3 regions of the Cytobacillus sp. Hm23 genome follow, and region 2 is predicted to be linked to each of the others. Evidence: riboswitches for the same ligand, from Rfam matches in the RefSeq annotation. Region 2 holds a riboswitch; each other region holds the start of a gene.

Region 1 (8,191 bases), on a different contig from region 2:
TGTCTTAGAGTACCTGGATAAAATGAAAACCCCAAAGGGGTACTACGGTGCAAAGAAACTTCGTTTCAAGCTCCATTATTGGAGAAAAAAAAGGATTAAAAAACAAAGTCACTCAAATGGCTCACTACCTCGGAATGCGTATTTCTAGAATTAACGCTAGAAATACAAGTGCCTTAGCTTTTGATGGTTCGGGAGAAGTAGAGAGAAACCCTAAAAAAGACCTTCCCACGTTCTCGACGGGCAAAGTTTATCATGCGGATTTATCAGCTTCTTACAATATCGGAGCTCGATATTTTATTCGAGGAATCCAAAAATCCATTCCTGAAAAGAAATGGTTGTCCCTTCAGGCAAAAGTTCCTGAATTGGCAAAAAGAACAGAACAAAACTTGTCTTCATTAATTAGTCTCAACTACGCATTAGAGTCACCGAGGGTGGCTTAATAGCTTGTTTTGTACTCTATTTAAGACAAGGGATGCTCCATCAAATTGTGTAACAATTAGTTTGAGAGGTTCACGATGTTTTATACTGTTGTCATCGTTTTGTAGAAAAAACACTACTAACTTTAGTTGGAGCTGTTTATTTCTATGGACGAAATACAACCATCAAAGTTTAAACAAATTCTATTTGTGAAAAAAGAAATACATTTGCGTTAATTTCACAGATCTAACACAATTTTATTGTAAAATGACTGTTAGATATTTTTTACATAATAAAATTGGTAATAATGGACTTATCAATGATAGAAGGGGAGATAAATTAAATAATGAAGAAGTTACTTGTAATAGTTGTAATGTTAATCATTGGGTTAGTTGGTTGCTCTAAAACAGAAGAACCACCTGTTCAATTGGAATTGATTGAGGTAGAAATTCAAACGAAGCCAGATGTAATTAATCCACAGGATGAAGTTGAAATATCCGCAACAGTAACACAGGGAGAAGGTTTTGTTAATGATGCTGATAGTGTGACCTTTGAAATTAAAAAAATGGGTGAAGAAGAATCAGAGGAAGTAGAAGGAAAGCTCAAAGGAGACGGGGTTTATTTTATTAACAAAACCTTTGCTGAAGCAGGTGTTTATGCTGTTACGGCACACGTTACAGCACGAGGATTACATACAATGCCCACAGAAGATATAACAGTCGGTTCGGCTGATGTTCAGCAAGAGAGCGAAAGCGTAATGAATGATGACTCAAATGAGAGTATGGATATGGAAGATGAAGATAGTCATGAGAACATGGAAAGTGAGTCTAGCGAGCATGAAGAAGCAAATCATGGCGAAGGGCTCAAAATTCATTTAATGTCGATGGATAATGTGAAATTAAATACTGAAGTAGCATTAATCGCTCACCTCCAGTTAGATAATAGCCCATTATCCAAAGCTGAGGTTCAGTTTGAAGTTTGGCAGGACGGTCAAGAAAAGCATGATTATATTGACGCTATTGAAGGTAATGCAGGAGAATATAAGGTGCAAAAAACCTTTGAAACCATCGGTGAATATAATGTGACTGTCCATATGAAAAAGGATGAGCTTCATGACCATATAGAAGAAACAATTCAAGTAATAGAATAACACGTTGAGTAGGCTATAAACGAATGGTTTGTAGCCTTTTCTATTCCCAACGATTTCACAGCATGAAAACATTGGGGGATTGACACTAAATATTTATTTGAACTTTTTTATAGGTTTGTGCGTACTATGTTTGATTGGGATTTTATTTAGAGTTTATGCGCTATGAGGTGGTGACAATTTGATTACAACAACAAAGTATGTGTTAGTTTTCATTATTGTTTGTTTTCAACTTCTCGGATATGTCTACCTATTTATCAATATGAAAATAGCTCTACTTCTTTTAGGTAGCGCATTTGTAATTTTTTTGTTGTTATTTACTTTGTTATTTATTGAACGTTTAAAAGAGAAAAAGGAGGAAGATCAAGATGATCTTAGTAACTACTGATTTTGTCCCAGGGAAAGAGATTAAACAATTAATAGGATTTGTTAAAGGAAATACTGTGCAAACGAAGCATATTGGTAAAGATATCATGGCAGGTCTTAAGACACTTGTTGGAGGAGAAATTAAAGAATATACAGAAGTCATGAATGAGGCTCGGCAGCGGGCGATTAGCAGGATGGTAGAAGATGCAAAAAGTAAAGGGGCGAATGCTATTATATGTTTACGCTTAGAAACCTCTAATGTTATGACAGGTGCCTCTGAAATCATTGCATTCGGAACAGCTGTAGTAGTTGAATAGTTTGTTTATTTCGTCAAATTGTTGCTTTTAATAAATTAGCACAGTTTCATGAGGGTTTATGAACTAAAGTTCAGGACATCTCTTTTTCTCGAAAGACTATAAAAAATTTTATAACTTGTAAAAAGCTGAGAGTCATGTTATTCACTTAACTGTCATATATATTAATTGAGAAATCTAGTACATGTGTTATACTATGAAAAGAAATAACTAAAGGCTCTCTTCGGAAACTTTGTAGTGAACTATGAGATAGTCTAACTAAATATATTAACACTAGGGGAGTCTGATTGAAGACTGAGATGGAATCTTGTTTCCAGACCCTTTGAACCTGATCTGGCTGACACCAGCGTAGGGAAGTGGACAACATGTGATAATGACTTTGCCTTCATGCTTAATTTATGAATTAGGTATGAGACATATTATTCATGAATTGGATTAATAACGTCAAATATTCATGCATTCGATACATGTAAACCCACTCTTACGCAAGAGTGGGTTTTTTAGTTGCTTATGTTTATGACTGTTGCAGGTTACATGTACATCTCAATATTGTTATTTTCCTATTTGACGATCGCGTCTTTTGAGATAGGGCACTAATTATAGTATGTGGGTAATTCTCAATATCGATGAGCCGTTTGGATTGCTGAGTAAATTTAAAGTTGGTACATCCCTCATCTTTATAAGTGCGACTGTTTATTAGTGAGTAATGTCTAGAGCTGAAAAAATAAGCTCAAATACTTGATTAAATTAATTTACAAGGAGGTCTTATGGCAAACAAAGAGCTACATATTATTTCAACTGGGACACAATCAATCAACACGTTTGTTTCGATTATTAGTGAGATTCATCCTTTTGCAAATGCTATACACTTACGTGAAAAACAAATGTCAGCGAGAGACTTATATCAAACGATCAATCAACTAATACAACAAAGTGTACCACTTAATAAAATAGTCATAAATGACCGAATTGATGTTGCTTCAGTTGCTGAAGTAGGTGGTGTTCAGCTAGCATATCATAGCTTATCAGTAGGCGATGTTAAAAGGGTATTTCCAAAGCTTCGCATAGGGAAGTCTGTTCATTCATTAGAAGAGGCTGTTGAAGCAGAACTGCAAGGGGCTGACTATGTGATGTATGGTCATATTTATCCTACCTCCTCTAAAAAAGGAGTGATAGCTAAAGGGGTTGATAGTGTCAAAGAATTTAAAAAACAGCTATCGATACCTTTAATTGCCATTGGAGGAATTAAACCATTTCATATTCCTGAACTGATAGATAGGGGAGTAGATGGAGTGGCAGTATTGTCAGGCGTATTATTAGCCCAAACGCCTATAGAAGCAATAAAAGATTATTCAAAAATGTTATCGAAAGAGATGATTACATGAAGAAAACGTATGATGCCATCGTTATTGGTGGGGGCATAAATGGTGGCTCAATCGCTTATCATCTAGCAAAGCGAGGGCACCATGTGCTGGTCATTGAGAAAGATCAATTAGGTAGTAAATCTTCTGGTGCTGCTGCAGGGATGTTAGCAGCTCAAGCGGAATTAACTGAGGATGGGCCACTATTTCAATTAGCTAAAAAAAGCAGGAGCATGTTTCCTACAACGATCGAGGAATTAGAAAGCAAATCGAACGTCCATATTGGATATGTGAACAAAGGAATGCTCAAGATTGCAATAAGTGAAGAAGAGGAGCAGCAATTAAAACACATTATTCAATTGCAAAAAAATATTGGGGAACAAACTGAATATTTAACATCTGAAGAAGTAAGAGCATATGAACCTTCACTGTCTTCAATTGTCAGAGGAGCTATGAGTATACCTAAAGATGGTCAAGTATCTGCTTATGATTTAACGATTGCATTTTTTAGGGCAGCAAGGGTGTTAGGAGCTACAATCAAAGAGGAAACGAATGTTTATTCATTAATCATAAAAAACAATAAAATCCAAGGTGTTGTTACAAACGAGGGTGAATTCCATTCCGAACGGATTATTGTAGCTAGCGGGGCTTGGACGGACATGGTTGTCAAGCAAGCTGGGTTGTCATTGCCTAGCTATCCAGTAAAAGGGGAATGTTTATCTGTCAAGACTGACAAACCTTTGTTAACACAAACAATCTTTTCTCACCATTGTTACCTAGTTCCAAAAAAGGGTGGAAGAATAATTATTGGAGCAACAATGTACCCAAATACATTCAATACGACAGTATCTACGGGTTCCATTTGTAGTCTAATAGAAAAAGCTTCGATTATTTTACCAGAAATCATCAACACTCAATTTGAAAAAGCATGGTCAGGCATTCGTCCTCAAACGTATGATGGTATGCCTTTGTTAGGGGAGCATCCACATGTGAAGGGCTTAATTATAGCTACAGGGCATTATCGTAACGGGATTTTGCTAGCCCCTATAACTGGCAGTGTTACTGCTGATTTGGTTGAAGGAATCGACCTTGATCATGAGTTAATGCAGCATTTTCGAATTGATCGTTAAATGCTTTGTTTTTTAAATGTAGTTTTTTTTCCGTATGCTTTGTTATTCAGATATACAGCTAACTTACGGAAACAGATTGGATTTTGTACGCAAATCAACAACGGTTTTAGAAAATAAGAAAATAACAATCTATGATTGGACAAATGTTGTTAAAGAAAGGAGTGTGAGAATGAAGTTATTTATTAATGGTGATCGGGTTGATGTTCCTGATACTTTAGAAAATATATCAGATGTACTCCACCACTTCGAGCTTGAGGATAACATTGTTATTGTTGAAATAAACTCTACTATTTTACAAAAGCAGGATCATAAAGATACACAAGTAAATGATAATGACAAAATTGAGATTGTACATTTTGTAGGAGGAGGTTAATATGTTAAAAATTGGACCATATGAATTTTCATCACGTTTATTTTTAGGAACAGGTAAATATTCTAGTTTTGAGGTACAAAAGGAAGCTGTTGATGTATCGAATACAGAGGTGTTAACTTTTGCAGTTCGAAGAATGAATATTTATGAAAAAAGTCAACCTAATTTTTTAGAACAGTTAGACGTTAGTAAATATAAGTTATTACCAAATACGGCTGGCGCAGCAACGGCTGAAGAAGCTGTTCGTATTGCAAAGCTAGCAAAAGCTTCTGGTCTTTGTGATATGATAAAAGTAGAAGTAATTGGAGATTCAAAAACGTTGCTACCAGATCCAATAGAAACGTTTAAAGCATCTGAACAATTACTTGAGGAAGGCTTTATTGTCTTGCCTTATACGTCTGATGATGTCGTACTAGCAAGGAAATTACAGGAGTTAGGCTGTCATGCAATTATGCCAGGTGCATCACCGATCGGCTCTGGACAAGGTATTATTAATCCGTTAAATTTAAGCTTTATTATTGAACAGGCTACGGTTCCAGTAATCGTAGATGCAGGAATCGGTAGTCCGACAGATGCAAGCTTAGCAATGGAGTTAGGTGCTGACGGCGTATTGTTGAATACAGCAATATCTGGTGCAAATGACCCGGTTAAGATGGCACAAGCAATGAAGCTGGCGATTGATGCAGGACGGTTAGGGTATGAGGCGGGGCGTATACCAAAAAAACGATATGCTACTGCTAGCAGTCCGATGGAAGGAATGAGCATTGGTTGAGTGAACGTTATTCACGACAACAATTATTTTTACCGATTGGCGAAACAGGTCAACAAAAAATCTCTAACAAGCATGTACTCATTATTGGGGCTGGAGCATTAGGAACAGGCAATGCTGAAGCCCTCGTGCGAGCAGGGGTTGGAAAATTAACAATCGTTGATAGAGATTATGTTGAATGGAGCAATTTACAAAGACAACAACTTTATAGTGAAATAGATGCACAAGAGAGAATACCTAAGGCTGTTGCAGCAAAAGGCCGATTACAAGCGATAAATTCACATGTAGAAATTAATGCACATGTTGCAGATGTGTCTGTACGAGAAATGGAAGAGTTGGTTTTAGGAGTAGATCTCATCCTTGATGCAACCGATAATTTCGATACGAGATTGCTAATAAATGATATTTCGCAAAAATATGAAATTCCTTGGATATATGGTGCTTGTGTTGGAAGCTATGGAATTAGCTATACAATTGTCCCTGGAATCACGCCATGTTTACATTGTTTACTAGAAACAATCCCTTTAGGAGGGATGACATGTGATACTGCTGGAATTATTAGTCCGGCAGTTCAAATGGTGGTCGCTTATCAGACATCTGAAGCTTTAAAGATATTAGTCGAAGACTGGGCTGCATTAAGAAAAAAGCTAGTATCTTTTGATCTTTGGAAAAATCAGCATTCAGCAATTAGTGTTGATAAAGTAAAGAAGACTGAATGTTCATCTTGTGGTGAAGATAGAACCTATCCATTTCTATCTTATGAAAATCAAACGAAATCAGCCATTCTTTGTGGCAGAGATGCGGTACAAATTCGGCCACCCAAAAAAATTGATCGGGATTTGGAAAAAGTAGCTGATCTACTGAAATCTCAAAGTGGTACGGTTGAGCGTAATCCATATTTAGTTGCATTTTCGACAGGTCAACATCGCCTCGTTATTTTTAAAGATGGTCGTGTCCTCGTTCATGGCACAAAGGAATTATCAGAGGCAAGGTCGTTATATCACAAATATTTAGGTTGAAAACATGTAATGAAATGAAGACACTCATTGCCAATACAGTTAAACAACATACTGTTTTGCTTTGAGTGTTGTTTTTAGCGATAAACAAAGCATTGTTACTTCATCCAAATGAGGATGTATAAACCCTCAATTAGCTGTTCTAATTTAGTAACAATAACAACATTTATAAAATGGGCTAAATAAAATAGTGTATGTTCAAAAAGTCCTTCCCATTGATAAGCCTAGAAATTATCGAGTACTTACTTATTTGAACATCCTAGTAAAGTTGGAGATGGTACAAATGAATGTATATAAAGCATTAACAATTGCTGGATCTGATAGCGGAGGTGGAGCAGGGATTCAAGCTGATTTAAAAACATTTCAAGAGCTTGATGTGTTTGGTATGTCTGCTATTACAGCAGTGACCGCACAAAATACTCTCGGTGTTCAAGGGGTCTTTCCATTAACAGTAGAAGCTGCGATTCAACAAATAGACTCTATCGCTACCGATTTAGCTCCAGACGCCATAAAAACTGGCATGCTATTTTCAAGTGAATTAATCAAAGCGGTAGCTAATAAAATTTCTGAATATAGGTGGCAACATATAATTGTTGACCCTGTAATGGTTGCAAAGGGTGGTGCTACCTTGCTTCAAGAAGAAGCGGTTACGACTCTTAAGAAGTACTTAATCCCATTAGCATATGTTATTACTCCAAATATACCTGAAGCAGAAATAATTGCAGACATCAAGATAAACAATTTGGATGATCGACAAAACGCTGCAAAAATGATTCATGAATTAGGTGCACAGAATGTAATCATTAAAGGTGGTCATGACGTAGACGATATTGTTGTAGACCTATTATATGATGGTGACGAGTTTTATGAGTTTCATAACAAAAGGATAGAAACGAGACATACACATGGAACTGGTTGTACTTTTGCAGCGGCAATTACCGCAGAAATTGCCAAAGGAAAAGCTATTTACGAGGCTATTGAGACTGCAGAAGCTTTTATCCAAGCAGCGATAAAGCATGAGCTAGGCATTGGTTCAGGACATGGACCTACGAATCATTGGGCATTTAGCAAGAAAGGAGCTCTTTAAAATGTCTAATAAAAAAGTACAAGAAATGTTACCACTTTATTTCGTGATGGGCAGTCAAGATTGTTTAGGTGATCCTTGTGTCGTTCTACTCGAAGCGATCCGTGGTGGTATCACTGCTTTTCAATATCGTGAAAAAGGTGTTGGAGCAAAAAGTGGCATAGCAAAATATGATCTAGGAATTGAACTTCAAAAGATATGTAAAGATCACAACATT
Region 2 (8,191 bases):
CTGTCCATATCGCTGCTGTATATTCTGTTGTATAGCCTGCAAACCATACGTCTTTCGTTGCATTTTCTGGTAAACCGTATTTTTGTATTTCTTCTATAGGGTAGTTAGTAGACCCTGTTTTACCGGCAACTGGGACTGCATTGCTAACAAAGGCATCCCGACCTGTCCCATTGGTGACAACCGATTTTAACATATCAGTTATCATAAAAGCAGTGTAATCTGACATTGCTTCTTCAGTTTCTGGCGTTAAATCTATTTCCCTTCCATCAGGAAAAACAATTTTAGTAACAGCATGAGGTTGATTATAAAACCCTTCATTACCAAAGGCACTGAATGCACCTGCCATGTCTAATGTAGATACACCAGTACTAAATCCACCTATAGCATATGGTTCGTAAATTTGTTTTTCTAGTGGGATTCCTAACCCAACCGCAAAGTCTCTTGCTTTATCGAGACCGACTTCTCTCAATGCTTTAACTGCTGGAACATTAACTGACTGTTCTATAGCGTATCTCATAGACATCCAGCCTCTATATCCATCATACCAATTATATATTTGTTTATTAGAATCAGCATATGTCATTTGTTCGTCATTAATTTGTTCATATGTCGACCATTTTAAATGTTCAATTGCAGGACCATAATCAAGAACAGGTTTTATGGAAGATCCAGGTTGTGCTTTTGTATCTATAGCATAATTCCAACCTCTTGCAGCGTCTTGGTTACGCCCACCACCGATGGCTCGTATTTGACCTGTTTTCGTATCAAGTAATGTAATTCCTGCTTGAAGGTTCTCGTTTGGGAAGTTGACAACATTATTCGATTGTAACAGCTCATTAGTGTATTTTTGTGCTTCTGTATCTAACGTCGTATAGATTTCTAGGCCACCTGAATATAGATCGTAATCTCCAGATTCATTAATTTCCTCTATAACATAATCTAAAAAGGAGTCATAAGGTTCGGATTCTATTGTTGTTACATTCAGTGATTCTTCAACAGGTATTGCTTTGGCTTGTTCAGCCTGTTCAGCTGAAATAAAGCCATGTTGAGCCATTAAAGATAGTACAACATTTCTTCTTTCTTCTGCTGCTTCAGGATTTTTAATAGGATTGTAATTATTTGGACTTTGAGTCATTCCTGCTAGTAAAGCAGCCTGATGTAGTTGCATTTCATTTAAATTATCTTTATCAAGGCCGAAATATACTTCAGCTGCTTTGCCTACTCCGTACGTACTTCCACCTAAAAAGATTTTATTTAAATACAGTTCTAATATCTCTTCTTTTGATTTAATTTGTTCAAGCTTATATGCTAACCATGCCTCTTGAACTTTTCGACTAATTTTTTTTTCAGATGTTAACACATAGTTTTTGACAACTTGTTGTGTAATTGTACTGGCCCCTTCAGCACCGAAGCCTTCTGTAATATTAGCAAGAACAGCTCCACCTATTCGAATGGGGTCAATTCCATGATGTTCAAGAAAACGAGCGTCTTCAACGGCTAGAAATGCATCTTGAAGTACTGTTGGAATTTCGTTATATTTTACATACGTGCGTTTCTCTATCCCAAGCTCAGCAAATTCATTGCCATCTTTATCAAATACCTTTGAAGAGAATGAGGCTTGAAATGCTTGTTCATCTAATGGAGGTACATCTTTAATGATTACATAAAAGGCGATTGCTCCAACAATAGCACCAATAATACCTAACGTAAAAAATACTAAAATAAGTTTCTTAATAAATTGAAAGATACTTTTTTTAGGTTTTTGTTTACTTTTATGGTTACGTTCAGCTTGTTTACGTGCTGTTCTTGACTGTGATTGACTTGCCATGTGGTATTCCTACCTTTCAACTTAATAATTCGTAGCATAGTTATGAGAAATAAATATTATCTAATATGTTAAGATAGTCAATACGGGGCTTATAGCCTAGCGGGACATCATGACCTAAATCCACTATCTCTTGTTTTGTTATTGATTTTCTATCTCCTTTTTTCATACGGTCCCAAAAACTTAACAGGTGGGTAGCTTCTAGCAGAAAGATCTGCTCATTTTTAGTAAATCGTAAAATGACAAAACACAATCCATTATGATTTATTACATCACGCATATGTTTAATTTGATGGTCGTGAAAGTTTTGCAAAGGGAATGATGTTTTGTTTCTAGTTTCTTTAGCTTCAAAATCTATATACCTACCTTTGTAAATACCATTATAGTCAGTAGTTGAAGCTTGCTTAAAATACGCTTCTTTAATAACAGCAGCACTTCTTTTCGGATAGTCAACTTGTACGATTTGAACTGGCGTTGGCTTTTTGTGAATAACCGCTATATTGTGTAGTAAATAATAATTATTAGAGTCATTAATATCCTCTTCCAAAGTCATACCACGATTACTGTATGAAGCTTTTTTAGCGGTATTAGTATCTTTATTTTGATTTTCTTTATATAATTTACCATTCGGATAGCGAATCACTGATTCATCCTCCTCACCTAACTTCACCAACTATCATAACAAATAATAAAACTACATTGTAACGATTTTAACAAAGTGTCATCATAATGATGTTAAAAAAAAAGTATAGGTGTTTTTTTAAGTTATGGCAAGTGATAAACTTCTTGTTACACGTTATTTAGCCTCAAACAATTAGACGAATGAACGTATAAAAATGTTACAAATATAATTTTTGAGTGAGGTAAACTATTGGAGAGTGTACTATGAGGACATGTATTTGAGGTGATTCACACGTAATATATTAAGATGAGGGAAGGCTAGCCCTCATCTCTTAGTTTCAAGTTAAGTAGCAGGTTTATTAGGGCCTTCTAGTTTTGGGTTACCATATCCCGTTGCTTTCTGTTTATTTTCTCGCGTATTTTGCTGCTGTTTGTTTTTATTTTTGGCCAACTAAAACACCTCCTAACAATTAGTGTAAACAATCCTGCTATTTTCATGCGAACTGCGTTGTCGAATTGTTGCAAATATAAAATTGTCGACTTTCTTTGTTGAATTACTTCTAGTTTTGTCAATCGTGGAGGTGTAGAGCTTAACATCACGAAACTATAACGTATAAGTCAAAGGAAGATATGTTTAGTTCAATGATTGTAAGTAAGTTAAATATACTGACGAGGAGGAAGAAAATAAATGGAATTGACCAATAAAGAATTGCAGAATTCGGTGTTTGATGAATTGCTTGACTATCTTGAATTAATAGATCAAAAGCTAGTTAATCATGTTGAAGAACACATAGGTATATATGTTGAGCAACAACAAAGGAATATTAAAACTATATCAAATAACCTTCATAAAATAGAAAATATATATGACCATAACATCATCGACATTGCACTCTAATCCCACAAAGAAATTCAGCAAAAGATACCCTCGCTATCCTTTCAATCAATCCATTGAATTGATATAATAATACTGGAAACTTAAGTAGATTAATTGGAGAAAATAATATGGAAAATTACGAAAAATTAATAAAATTAACAAATATGTTAAAGACATTTAATAATAAATGCATAGATATACTGGAGCAAAGAAAAGAGCTTACTCATGTTGAAGTTGATTTTTATCGTGAGGTATATCCGTTTGCTAATGAAGTTAATAAAATTCTTGATATGTGGAAAATCAGTGCTTTGCAATGGATTAATGAACAAAACCCTAAATATATTTATCCATTGCAAATTGAATCGACTATTGAAAATTTACAAACATTGTCTGTTCAAGCTTTTTATAATGAAGGTAAGGGGAAGCGTTTGTTAAACCTTCATCAATCAGTTGATTATTTATTGAATGCGATGATAAGTGAACTTAAAGAAAAATAATAATAAATTGTATAATTTCTTTTTTCTCTATTCACAACAATATTAATTGTGTTATAGTATTAACGATAACAACATATGTTCACTACTAGGGGGGTCCAATAGCTTGGACTGAGAGAAGAGCGCGGTAAAGTTCTTTGACTCTTAGAACCTGATCTGGCTCATACCAGCGTAGGGAAGTAGAATTCGACCAGCTTATTATTACTTTAGCTATGTCATAAATTACTTTCAACAAAAGGGTTCTCAATTTTGAGAACCCTTTTTTAGTTGGTATGGGTTAGCAATTTCATAAGATAGTTGGAAGATGTATACTTCATTCAGACCGACTATCTGACAGTTGATTCATTCATATTATTGAGGAGGAATTTTCAATGACAAAAGAAAGTATTGCACAAAATATGACATTTCCTTGTAGCAAGAAGGTTTATGTACAAGGGCACCAAGCTGGCGTAAAAGTTCCGATGAGAGAAATTGAGCTTCACCCTACTAGTGGCACTTTTGGCGAGGAAGAAAATGAACCTGTGAGAGTATACGATACGAGTGGACCGTATACAGACGTTGCATATGCTGTCGACATACGAAAAGGTCTTCCAAAGCTACGAGATGACTGGATTAATAAACGAAATGATGTAGAACAGTATGAAGGCCGTGAAATACAGCCAGAGGATAATGGATATTTAGAATCAGATCCTCGTTCAAATCTTGAACAATTTCCACATATTAACAAGCAGCCTCTACGAGCAAAAAGTGGCGGATGCGTTACACAATTGCATTATGCAAGAAAGGGTATAATAACCCCTGAAATGGAATTTATTGCTATACGTGAAAATATGAGCCCAGAGTTTGTACGAGATGAAGTAGCTAGTGGACGTGCGATCATTCCAGCAAATATTAATCATCCAGAAAGTGAACCGATGATTATAGGTAAAAACTTCCACGTGAAAATTAATGCGAATATTGGCAATTCGGCCGTCTCGTCATCCATCGATGAGGAAGTAGAAAAAATGACATGGGCTATTCGTTGGGGTGCAGATACGATGATGGACTTGTCTACAGGGAAAAATATACATACAACGAGAGAATGGATAATTAGAAATGCACCAGTTCCAGTCGGTACAGTTCCTATTTATCAAGCGCTTGAAAAAGTAAATGGCATTGCGGAAGACTTAACGTGGGAAGTATATCGTGACACATTAATTGAGCAGGCTGAACAAGGTGTAGATTACTTTACGATTCATGCAGGGGTACTTTTGAGATATATACCAATGACTGCAAAGCGTACTACAGGAATTGTTTCTAGAGGTGGTTCCATTTTAGCGCAGTGGTGTTTAGCACATCATGAAGAAAACTTTCTATATACTCATTTTGAAGATATTTGTGAAATCTTAAAAACATATGATATATCAGTTTCTTTAGGAGATGGTCTCCGTCCAGGTTCCATTGCTGATGCGAATGATGAAGCGCAGTTTGCTGAATTGGAAACATTGGGTGAATTAACGAAAATTGCTTGGAAGCATGATGTTCAAGTGATGATTGAAGGACCTGGTCATGTTCCGATGCACCTTATAAAAGAAAATGTGGATAAACAACAAGAAGTTTGTCACGATGCGCCATTTTACACACTAGGACCATTAACGACAGACATTGCACCTGGCTATGATCATATTACTTCTGCAATAGGTGCTGCAATGATAGGCTGGTTTGGAACGGCGATGCTATGCTATGTAACACCTAAAGAACACCTAGGCTTACCGAACAAAGAAGATGTTCGCGAAGGAGTTATTGCTTACAAAATTGCTGCCCATGCAGCAGATCTTGCGAAAGGACATCCTGGTGCTCAAAATCGAGATGATGCACTTTCTAAGGCACGCTTTGAGTTTAGGTGGCACGATCAATTTAACCTTTCGTTAGACCCAGAGCGAGCACGTGAATATCACGATGAAACATTGCCTGCCGAAGGTGCTAAAACAGCCCATTTTTGCTCAATGTGTGGGCCTAAGTTTTGTTCAATGAGAATATCTCAAGATATTCGAGATATGGCAAAAGACCAAGGTAAAAATGAGTCTGTAGTGATAGAAGAAGGAATGAAGCAAAAGGCAGAGGAATTTACGCAAACAGGCTCTAATATATACGGCTAAATCTTCTATATAGTGAGAAGTAGGCGAATAGCGCTTACTTCTCATTTGTTTTTACTATGAACTTTCATTAACAGACTATTTCTAACAAAACTTATTCTTTTTCCACGTGAATTGAAACTGGACGATCTTTCCTCGTAGCTACTGTTTCGATTGCAAATTCTGCTTCTTCTTTATGTTTTGCTGCTACATTTTGTCCGAATTTATGTTTGGTGTTTTTATAACCTTTCCGTTTATGATTAAAATGCTTACCACGACCCATCCTTAATTCCTCCTATGTATAGTTTTCCATCTTTATTACTATTGGGTAAAAAGGCGATAAATATAACTTTTATTCAAAATAAAATGGAATTTAATGATAAAATAAGATCAAACTTCATTAATATCCATAAAAAGAAAAAAATGAAAATATTTCCTATGGATCTTTTGAACTGATCTCTATAAGTGGGATATATTTTAATGATGTTAAGAAAAGTGTATTTTTAACTTGAACGTATTAACTGGAATGGAGTGGTGAGGTGAAAAAAGAATGGTTAATTATTCTATCGGGGCCGATCATTATTTTAATAACTGTTGGAGTGATTCTAACTATCAATTTATACAAGGATTTTAAAGAAAGCGGGTTTTCAACATGGAGCCACACGTGGATTCCACTAGAATCATTAAGAGATAATGACGCATTCCATTTGTCATATGGCATGAAATGGAATGGTGTAGGTAGTCCAATTATAAAAGAAATTACAATAATAAAAAGTGATGGTACAGCATTAAATGAGAGTGATAGATTATCAGCTATACCTTATATTTATGTAAGTGGATCTTATGGAAGCTTAGCTGAAAATGAGGAAAGGAAAATAGATACCGTATATCGAGATATTCAAGACTATCAACCTGATAAAGAAAGGTTTGTATTGACATATGTACTAAGAATGGAGGAATTTGATCAATCTTACAAGACGACTGAAATTAAGAAGTTGAAAATAAAATATAAGCTTTTTGGTATAGAGCGTGTTCAGTTCATTGATTTTGATGGTTTTTTTAGGAAAATTGATAGTTAGTAGCTTAGGTATTGGATAAAAATAGAGGGGATTATAGTATCCCCTCCATATTATGTCTTATAATATGATGTCATAGTTTTTTAGATGAATAGTAAGAGATTAGCCAATTATGTTTTATTATCTGGAGTCAAATGAACGTGAAAGCCCATTTTGACTTGCAGCTCGCATATATCGTTTAGACGATTTCATCTACAACATACTCAGGCTTCTGCGCTCCATCAGTCTCTAATTGACGTACAATATTTCTGTAATCTCTAATGGGAAGGTTTCCATGCAAGTAGATTTGTCTTGCGAAATCAAGCAATTCATTACCATCAATAGGTTCATATTTCCTTTGAGAAATAAAGTGGTTACGCAATTCTTGAACATTCATGAGAACCCCTCCGATTAATATAATTTATTTATATGGTATCACGAAAAAGCACTCTTTTAAAAAATTTTAAATATTGAGAATTCCGACAATTACTTACATTTATTTTATTTTTTTCTAATTAGCTATTTTTAAATAAATTGTTTGCTTTAAGTACAAAAATATGCACATAAATATATACACTATTAGCTGTCATTCCTTTATAAATATGGTGTTAACCGAATAAAACCTTTTCTTACTGCTAATTTATTTCAAAAGCAATACAGTTTAAGAAAAGTGTTGCTGTCGTTTTTTTCATAAACATTACGCGTATACAACTAGTTTTCAATAGAAATTAGATCAAACTATTACTAATAGTGACTTAATGATACACATTAAAAAAAGATTCTTTTGTCACGATATTGTGTAGTATAATTGTTTATTCTGTTATTTATATAGAATTTTTTATTAGGAGAAATTAGATGAGTAAGCATGAACGTCAAATGATAATTATTGGGTTAATATTAGCTATACTTTTTCTATACTTTTTAAATCCGGTGACTAATTCTAATCCATCTGCTCCAACTGCTAATAAAGGTGTAATCGACCTTACCAATTGGAACTTTAAAAAGGATGGCTTAGTTAGTCTTAATGGGTATTGGGGATTTTATGAAGATGAACTATTACAACCTGCTATTTTAGATAAGAACGAATTTAGTTATAACTATCAAAATGTCCCGAATGTTGGTAATCAAGTACGAGATACGAGTGTAATAAATATAGATGGTTTTGCTACATATCGACTAAAGGTATTTTTAAATGAAAAACATAC
Region 3 (7,053 bases), on a different contig from region 2:
CTAATGGTGTGAATAACTATGAACAAAAGCCGAACCATGATAGCAGTAATTTCGGATTCCTCTCTGCCTTATTTAGCAAACCAGAACCTTTTGCTCAAATAATCATTCCACTTATATATGTAACAGCGTATGGAGCAAAGGTAAATAAAGATAAGACACCTTAAATATAGGCTCTGTTCGTGAGACTGTTTTCGCATGCTTTTCGTTCTAATATGTAAGCACGTTTAAACCTAGCGTTCGAAGTATCTTTTCTATTTTTACAATTTTTGAGGCTTCATAAGCCTCTTCATACTGTCCATTTTTTTCACGTTAACTGGAGTTTATTTGTTATAGTCTAAGGAAGATCTCCGAACGTTAGAATAATCGTATTTTGCTCTTATTAGGAAAAGCAACAATTAGTGCTAATACATCCTAAAATATATGATCATACTTATGGAAATAGAAAAAACGATTTAATATTTTATAACGCTAACCTCAATTGGTTAGCGTTATTATTATTTCTTTTCGAAGTTAGAAATGTTGCACATGATCAAGATTTAATGATATAGATCAACATTTAGATGATTCCATGTATTGTGGCAAATTGAATGTATGTTAATATGAGTAATTATACTAACAATTTCCTGAATTGAATATATATGATAGGATGGAGGTTTTTTATGAGGTTATTATTTTCATCATTACAATGGATGATTTTTATAATTACAACAAGTGTTGTGGCTCCTATAGTTATTGGAAATTCCTTTGGGTTACCCCAAGCAGAAATCGCTACATTACTACAAAGAACTTTATTCGTTTTAGGTCTTTCAGGTCTATTACAAGCAGTATTAGGTCATCGTTTACCGATTATGGAAGGTCCAGCAGGATTATGGTGGGGTGTGTTTATCGTTTATGCAAGTATTGTTGAAGCTGGAAATCTTGGTACATATGAGGGTTTACAACAGCTTGAAATGGGGATGATACTAAGCGGAGTTTTATTTATCTTATTAGCCATTTTTAAATTGATCAATCATTTGAAGAAGCTGTTTACTCCAATTGTCACTGGAACTTATTTATTATTATTAGTTGCACAACTAAGTGGTTCATTTATGAACGGTATTTTTGGAGTAGGGTATAAACAAGATTCAGTAGACTTTTCAGTTGCTATTCCTGCGGTTTGTGTTTTAATTATCACGATATTATTGGCAAAAAGTCGTGTCCCATTTCTTCGAAGATATTCTGTATTACTAAGTTTACTCATTGGATCACTGCTGTTTGCTGTGCTTCGGCTAGGAAAAAGTATTCCGCCAACTACAAATGGTATTTCAGTACCACAGATTTTTGCTTGGGGAATGCCACAATTTAATAGCGGTATGATTATTACTTCCATTATGATAGGCTTACTATTATTAACAAATATGCTAGCCTCGATTTATGTTGTAGAAAAAGAGCTACAAGAACATACAAAAAATTATGAAGCTGTAAACTACAATAAAGCCAGCTTTGTTATGGGGATAATCCAATGGTTAAGTGGTATTTTTTCTGCAATAGGCAGTGTACCAATTTCTGGATCAGCGGGATTTATTGCAATGACCAAAATAATTAATCGCTTACCATTTATTTTAGGAAATGTATTTATTATATTACTTAGTTTCATTCCAATGTTTACTACATATGCTGCTATGATTCCCGAACCAGTCGGCTATGCAATTTTATTCTACCCATTTACTATCATGATTGGTTTAGCTTTAAAAGATTACCAATCTACACAATTAGGAGATAGAGAATATTTTATTATCGGGTTTTCATTATTGGTTGGCATTGGTTTATTGTTTATTCCTGGACAAGCAATAAATGAACTTCCATCTATGTTAAGACCAATTATAAATAACGGATTAGTAGTAGGTACAGTTATATGTATTACTTTAGATCAAGTTATAAAAAAACAAACTTCCGTGTCATATTAATTTATATCATCTTGGATAAAAGGGAAAATATTGAAGTAAGTATGTAGGAATCTTTTGCTTGTGGAAATAATAAAAGTATAGTAAGGTTGTATGTGAAATTAAATATCGCTTACCACTAGGGGTGCAAATCACGTTTGCTGAGAGGGGCTTTGCTGCCTTAACCCTTATACCTGATCTAGTTAATGCTAGCGTAGGGAAGTGGATTGATGACAAACATATTGGATAATACTTTCCAATTCGTCTAATTCCACTCTATTGTAGAGTGGTTTTTGTTTTCTAATGACTTTATAACAAAGCTATTTATTCATGAACTTTTACTATTTATTATAAACATGTTTTGTTATATACGAAAACAAAGACAAGGATAGGCAATATGCTGTCAAGAAATTTTCCACTTCATCTTTTGTATCATAAGGGTGACTTACTCTTAGTGAAGCGAATGTTATAAAAGAAGGGTGGAATTTATCATGAAGTTTTCCAAAAAAATTAGAGAAGAAGCAGACCAAATTTGGCAGAAGAGCTTTGATCATCCATTTGTGAAAGAGCTTGCAGATGGGACATTATCATTGGATCGCTTTCGCTATTATGTTCTACAAGATTCTTATTACTTAAGTCATTTTGCAAGAGTGCAAACATTAGCAGCATCACAAGCAACTGATCTAAAAATAGTGAGCCAAATGGCATCTCACGCGATCGGTACGAATGAAGCTGAGTTATCTCTTCATAAGAACTTTATGGTTCAGCTAGGTATCACCGAAGAAGAAAAAGCTAATTTTAAACCAGCACCAACAGCATATGCATACACTTCTCATATGTATCGTGCAGCACATACTGGGCATATAGGCGACACGATTGCTGCTTTGTTACCATGCTACTGGTTATATTATGAGATTGGAGAGCAGCTTGTTCATGCAAATCCAACTGAACCTATATACCAACAATGGATTCAAACATATGGTGGTGATTGGTTCCGCAAATTAGTTGAAGAAGTCATCGATTTGCTTGATGACATTGCTGATCAAGTAACAGAAGCTGATAGAGAAAAAATGCAGGAGCACTTTATCATTAGTAGTCAATATGAACTAATGTTTTGGGAGATGGCATATACACAAGAAACCTGGCCTGTTTCAGCAATGTCAACATCCAAATAAAGCATGTTAGACAGGTGGGAAAATCTTGCTGAGGTCTCTTATCTAATATAAAACGATGACAATCGCAAAAATTTCGTTTTTGGCTTGTAATTTTGGAAAACAACTTAGAGCGTTTTTGATTGATATTAAAGATAGGAGGAAATAACTATGAACAAAGGTTTAAAATTAACTGATATTTTAGTTACAATAGTCATTGCAATCGTATTTGGAATCGTATACAAATTATGGGGAACATTCTATGAAACGATAGGCGCATTTGGGTTACAAGTAGATCAGCTTGCATATGGAATGTGGTTTATAGCAGCAACTGTTGCCTTTTTGGTTATTCGTAAAGCTGGTGTGGCAATTATTGCTGAAATGGCAGCTGCATCGGGTGAATTTATCATGGGATCTGAATACGGATTAGAAGTAATGCTATATGGGTTGTTACAAGGATTAGCTGCAGAACTAATATTTGCAGCAGCACGTTATAAACGCTATGATATCTTAATTGCTTCACTTGCAGGTGCTGCATCAGCAGTAGCATCAATAGGGATGGATTATTACAAAGGGTATATTGGTGATCTAGCAGCTTGGAATTTAACATTATTCATTGGATTCCGAGTAATCAGTGGGATTATAATAGCTGGTGTTTTTGCATATTATCTCGTTAAGGCTTTGGAAGCAACTGGTGTTACAAATTTAGTTCGTCCTGCATCAAAAGAAGACTATGATGCGTTGGATAAGTAGTTGAGGTGTTATACATGCAAGAAATCACAAGTGTGAAAAATTTACGCTTAAAGTTTACTGGGAGTGCATCTTTATTATTTAAAGATGTCTCCTCTTCTTTTTATGAAGGGGAAAAAGTATTAATTCTAGGCCCTTCGGGATGCGGTAAATCTACGCTTTTGCAAGTGTTATCAGGAATCATTCCAAATTCGATTGAAGTACCTATTAAAGCTGATGAAATTATTACACCGGAATCTTGGGGATATGTTTTTCAAGATCCAGACACGCAATTTTGTATGCCTTTCGTTGATGAAGAAATTGCATTTGTGTTGGAAAATTTGAGGGTTAAGCGGAAGGATATGCCCGAAAAAATTCGCGAATATGTAAATATGGTAAAGCTTGAAGTAGATGACCTCCATACATCAATACAAACGTTATCAGGAGGAATGAAGCAACGCTTAGCGATTGCTTCAGTGATGGCCCTTCAACCTGAAGTTTTATTTTTAGATGAGCCGACGGCTATGCTTGACCCAAAAGGGACGAAACAAATATGGGATACGATAAAAGATGTGAGCCGTGACAAAACGGTTATCGTCGTTGAACATAATATTGACCATGTATTAGATTTTATCGAACGAATTATTTTGTTTAATGAACATGGAGAAATCGTGGCAGATGGTCCTAAAGAGTATGTGCTGTCTACATATAAACAAGAGCTAATTGACCAAGGTATATGGTATCCTGATGCCTGGCATGACTATATTGACAGAACAACAAAGCAAATTCCTACTGTACCTGTTTTGGAAGAATCATTTGTTAGCGTTTCACAATTCAAAGGGTATCGTGGAAAAAATGTAAAAATTGATATAAACAACGCAAATATTTCTGAGGGTGAATGGATTACGATCGTTGGTGAGAATGGTGCTGGCAAAAGTACCTTACTTCACTCACTTATGCAACTGATAAAAACGACAGGTAATTATACAATTGAAGGAAGACAAGTAAAGGAAATAGGTAAATTAACCGATTACTTAACATTTGTTTTTCAAAATCCCGAATTTCAATTTGTCACAAATTCAGTCTATGATGAAATTGCCTTTTCATTGCACTTAGATAAGCTGGATGACCATGCTATAGATGAAAAAGTGACCACCTTGTTACATGAATTTCGTTTGAATGAGCAAAGAGATCAACACCCATATCAATTATCAATGGGGCAGAAGCGGAGGCTTAGTGTAGCTGCTGCAATTGTTAAAGAACAGCAAATTGTGTTGTTAGATGAGCCTACCTTTGGGCAGGATGCAAAGAATACATTTGCAATCTTAGAGCTAATCGAGCATTGGCGCAAGCAAGGAACGATTGTTTTAATGGTTACACATAGCATGGAAATCGCGAAATACTTTGCGACTAGGGTTTGGCTGGTTGATGATGGTGAACTTATTTTTGATGGTACTTCTCAACAATTTTTCCAAAGACAAACGAAAGAATTATCAATCAGCAGATAGGGGGGGAAGTCATGCAATTTGATTTTACCTATAAAGAAACTTGGCTTCATAAAATTAATCCTAGTTTAAAATTGATCACCATGATGATATTATTTTTGTCAGTTTTATTAATCCATAACATTAACTTTATGATCAATTATACAATTATTACACTAATATTGTTTATACTATTTTCTGGCCATCCATTGAAAAGAGTATTGCTTATTTTCATCCCTTTTATATTTATTTTTGTTACAACAGCAACGTCAATGATTTTCTTCGGTAAAGGGGATACGACGTGGTTTAAATGGGGACTTGTTCATATTACAGAAGAGAGCTTCTTTCGTGGGCTTCATATAGGATTTCGAGCATTAACCTTTGCTTGCCTTGGCATCACTTTTGCTTTGACGACTCGACCGGTTTTCCTTTTTTATTCGTTGATGCAGCAATTGAAGCTCTCACCAAAATACGCTTATAGTTTTATGGCTGGCCTGCGCCTTATCCCAATCATGATCGATGAATTTCAAACAATACGCTATGCAATGAAAGTTAGGGGAGTGGAATCAAAGCGTGGGATGAAAGGTTTTTATGAAAAACTTCGTTCTTATGCTATTCCGATGTTGTCACAAAGTATTCGTCGTGCACACCGCATTGCAGTAGCGATGGAAGCAAAGAGATTTTCACAAGTGAAAAATAGAACATATTACTATCACATATCGTTCTCCAAATTTGATATATCATTTGTTATTTACTTTGTTGCGATGATTTCTGTTGCTTATATCATAAGTAACCAGTATCCATATTTTCCAATTACAGATGTGAGGTACAATTAAACGATATTAGAGGAGGATTTGTATGATGGAAATTGCAAGTATTGTTTCAGCATTAAATAAAGTAAGAGAACGACAGCCACTTGTGCATAATATTACTAATGTTGTCGTTACTAATTTTACGGCTAATGGGTTGTTAGCAGTTGGAGCATCGCCAGTGATGGCATATGCAAAGCAGGAAGTTGCGGATATGGCAAAAATAGCAGGTACACTCGTCTTAAACATTGGTACCTTAAACGAAACTGAGATTGAAGCAATGATTATAGCAGGAAAATCAGCAAATGAACATGGTGTGCCAGTCGTATTTGACCCAGTTGGTGCTGGAGCAACAGCGTATCGAACAGAAACAGCTAAGCGTATTATAAACGAAGTACAGGTAGCAATCGTACGTGGTAATGCTGCTGAGGTTGCAAACGTCATTGATGAAAAATGGAATATAAAAGGCGTAGATGCTGGAGAAGGTGCTGGTGATGTAGTAGATTTAGCACAAAAAGCAGCACTAAAATTGAATACAACAGTTGTCATTACAGGACAAAGTGATGTCATTACAAACGGAAAGACGACTTATATTGTGAACAACGGTCATCAAATGTTAACAAAAGTTACTGGAACAGGCTGTTTACTCACTTCAGTGATTGGTGCTTTTGCAGCGGTAGAACAGGATGTTGTTAAAGCAGCGGTATCGGCAGTGGCCTATTACGGTGTTGCTGCAGAAATAGCTTATGAGAAACAAGGCTTGAATGGTGTGGGCAGCTTCCAAATTGAATTATTGAATCAGCTACATAAAGTCAATAAAGAAGAATTAGTAAATAAGGTTGTCTGTCATAAGGAACAATAATTCACGGTTAACAATTAGGTGGGGTGTTATTCTCTCATTATTTTATCTGACTAGTATTTTTTAAAGTGTATTACATAATGGTCGATGCTGGCGATA

What was found. Region 2 has a riboswitch for thiamine pyrophosphate ahead of thiC (phosphomethylpyrimidine synthase ThiC). Riboswitches for the same ligand answer to the same signal wherever they lie in the genome.
Region 1: another riboswitch for thiamine pyrophosphate. It lies ahead of tenI (thiazole tautomerase TenI); the one in region 2 lies ahead of thiC (phosphomethylpyrimidine synthase ThiC).
Region 3: another riboswitch for thiamine pyrophosphate. It lies ahead of tenA (thiaminase II); the one in region 2 lies ahead of thiC (phosphomethylpyrimidine synthase ThiC).

What each region holds. Positions count from the first base shown of each region.
Region 1 is NZ_JBPXRQ010000070.1:6,355-14,545, reverse strand. Features, by position in the region: gene ACSVDA_RS23840 (hypothetical protein) at 48-440, shown strand; gene ACSVDA_RS23835 (FixH family protein) at 764-1,567, shown strand; gene ACSVDA_RS23830 (hypothetical protein) at 1,746-1,952, shown strand; gene ACSVDA_RS23825 (YbjQ family protein) at 1,933-2,247, shown strand; TPP riboswitch at 2,510-2,616, shown strand; gene tenI (thiazole tautomerase TenI) at 3,012-3,629, shown strand; gene thiO (glycine oxidase ThiO) at 3,626-4,735, shown strand; gene thiS (sulfur carrier protein ThiS) at 4,770-5,108, shown strand; gene ACSVDA_RS23805 (thiazole synthase) at 5,110-5,877, shown strand; gene ACSVDA_RS23800 (thiazole biosynthesis adenylyltransferase ThiF) at 5,874-6,893, shown strand; gene thiD (bifunctional hydroxymethylpyrimidine kinase/phosphomethylpyrimidine kinase) at 7,174-7,977, shown strand; gene thiE (thiamine phosphate synthase) at 7,979-8,191, shown strand, end outside.
Region 2 is NZ_JBPXRQ010000026.1:43,671-51,861, reverse strand. Features, by position in the region: gene ACSVDA_RS16130 (transglycosylase domain-containing protein) at 1-1,828, opposite strand, end outside; gene recU (Holliday junction resolvase RecU) at 1,869-2,468, opposite strand; gene ACSVDA_RS16120 (hypothetical protein) at 3,135-3,344, shown strand; gene ACSVDA_RS16115 (DUF1798 family protein) at 3,452-3,820, shown strand; TPP riboswitch at 3,898-4,012, shown strand; gene thiC (phosphomethylpyrimidine synthase ThiC) at 4,189-5,955, shown strand; gene ACSVDA_RS16105 (hypothetical protein) at 6,047-6,214, opposite strand; gene ACSVDA_RS16100 (hypothetical protein) at 6,471-7,010, shown strand; gene ACSVDA_RS16095 (YppF family protein) at 7,186-7,383, opposite strand; gene ACSVDA_RS16090 (hybrid sensor histidine kinase/response regulator) at 7,842-8,191, shown strand, end outside.
Region 3 is NZ_JBPXRQ010000064.1:365-7,417, reverse strand. Features, by position in the region: gene ACSVDA_RS23345 (hypothetical protein) at 1-164, shown strand, start outside; gene ACSVDA_RS23340 (purine/pyrimidine permease) at 660-1,946, shown strand; TPP riboswitch at 2,054-2,160, shown strand; gene tenA (thiaminase II) at 2,414-3,097, shown strand; gene ACSVDA_RS23330 (ECF transporter S component) at 3,245-3,826, shown strand; gene ACSVDA_RS23325 (ABC transporter ATP-binding protein) at 3,841-5,310, shown strand; gene ACSVDA_RS23320 (energy-coupling factor transporter transmembrane component T family protein) at 5,322-6,122, shown strand; gene thiM (hydroxyethylthiazole kinase) at 6,148-6,957, shown strand.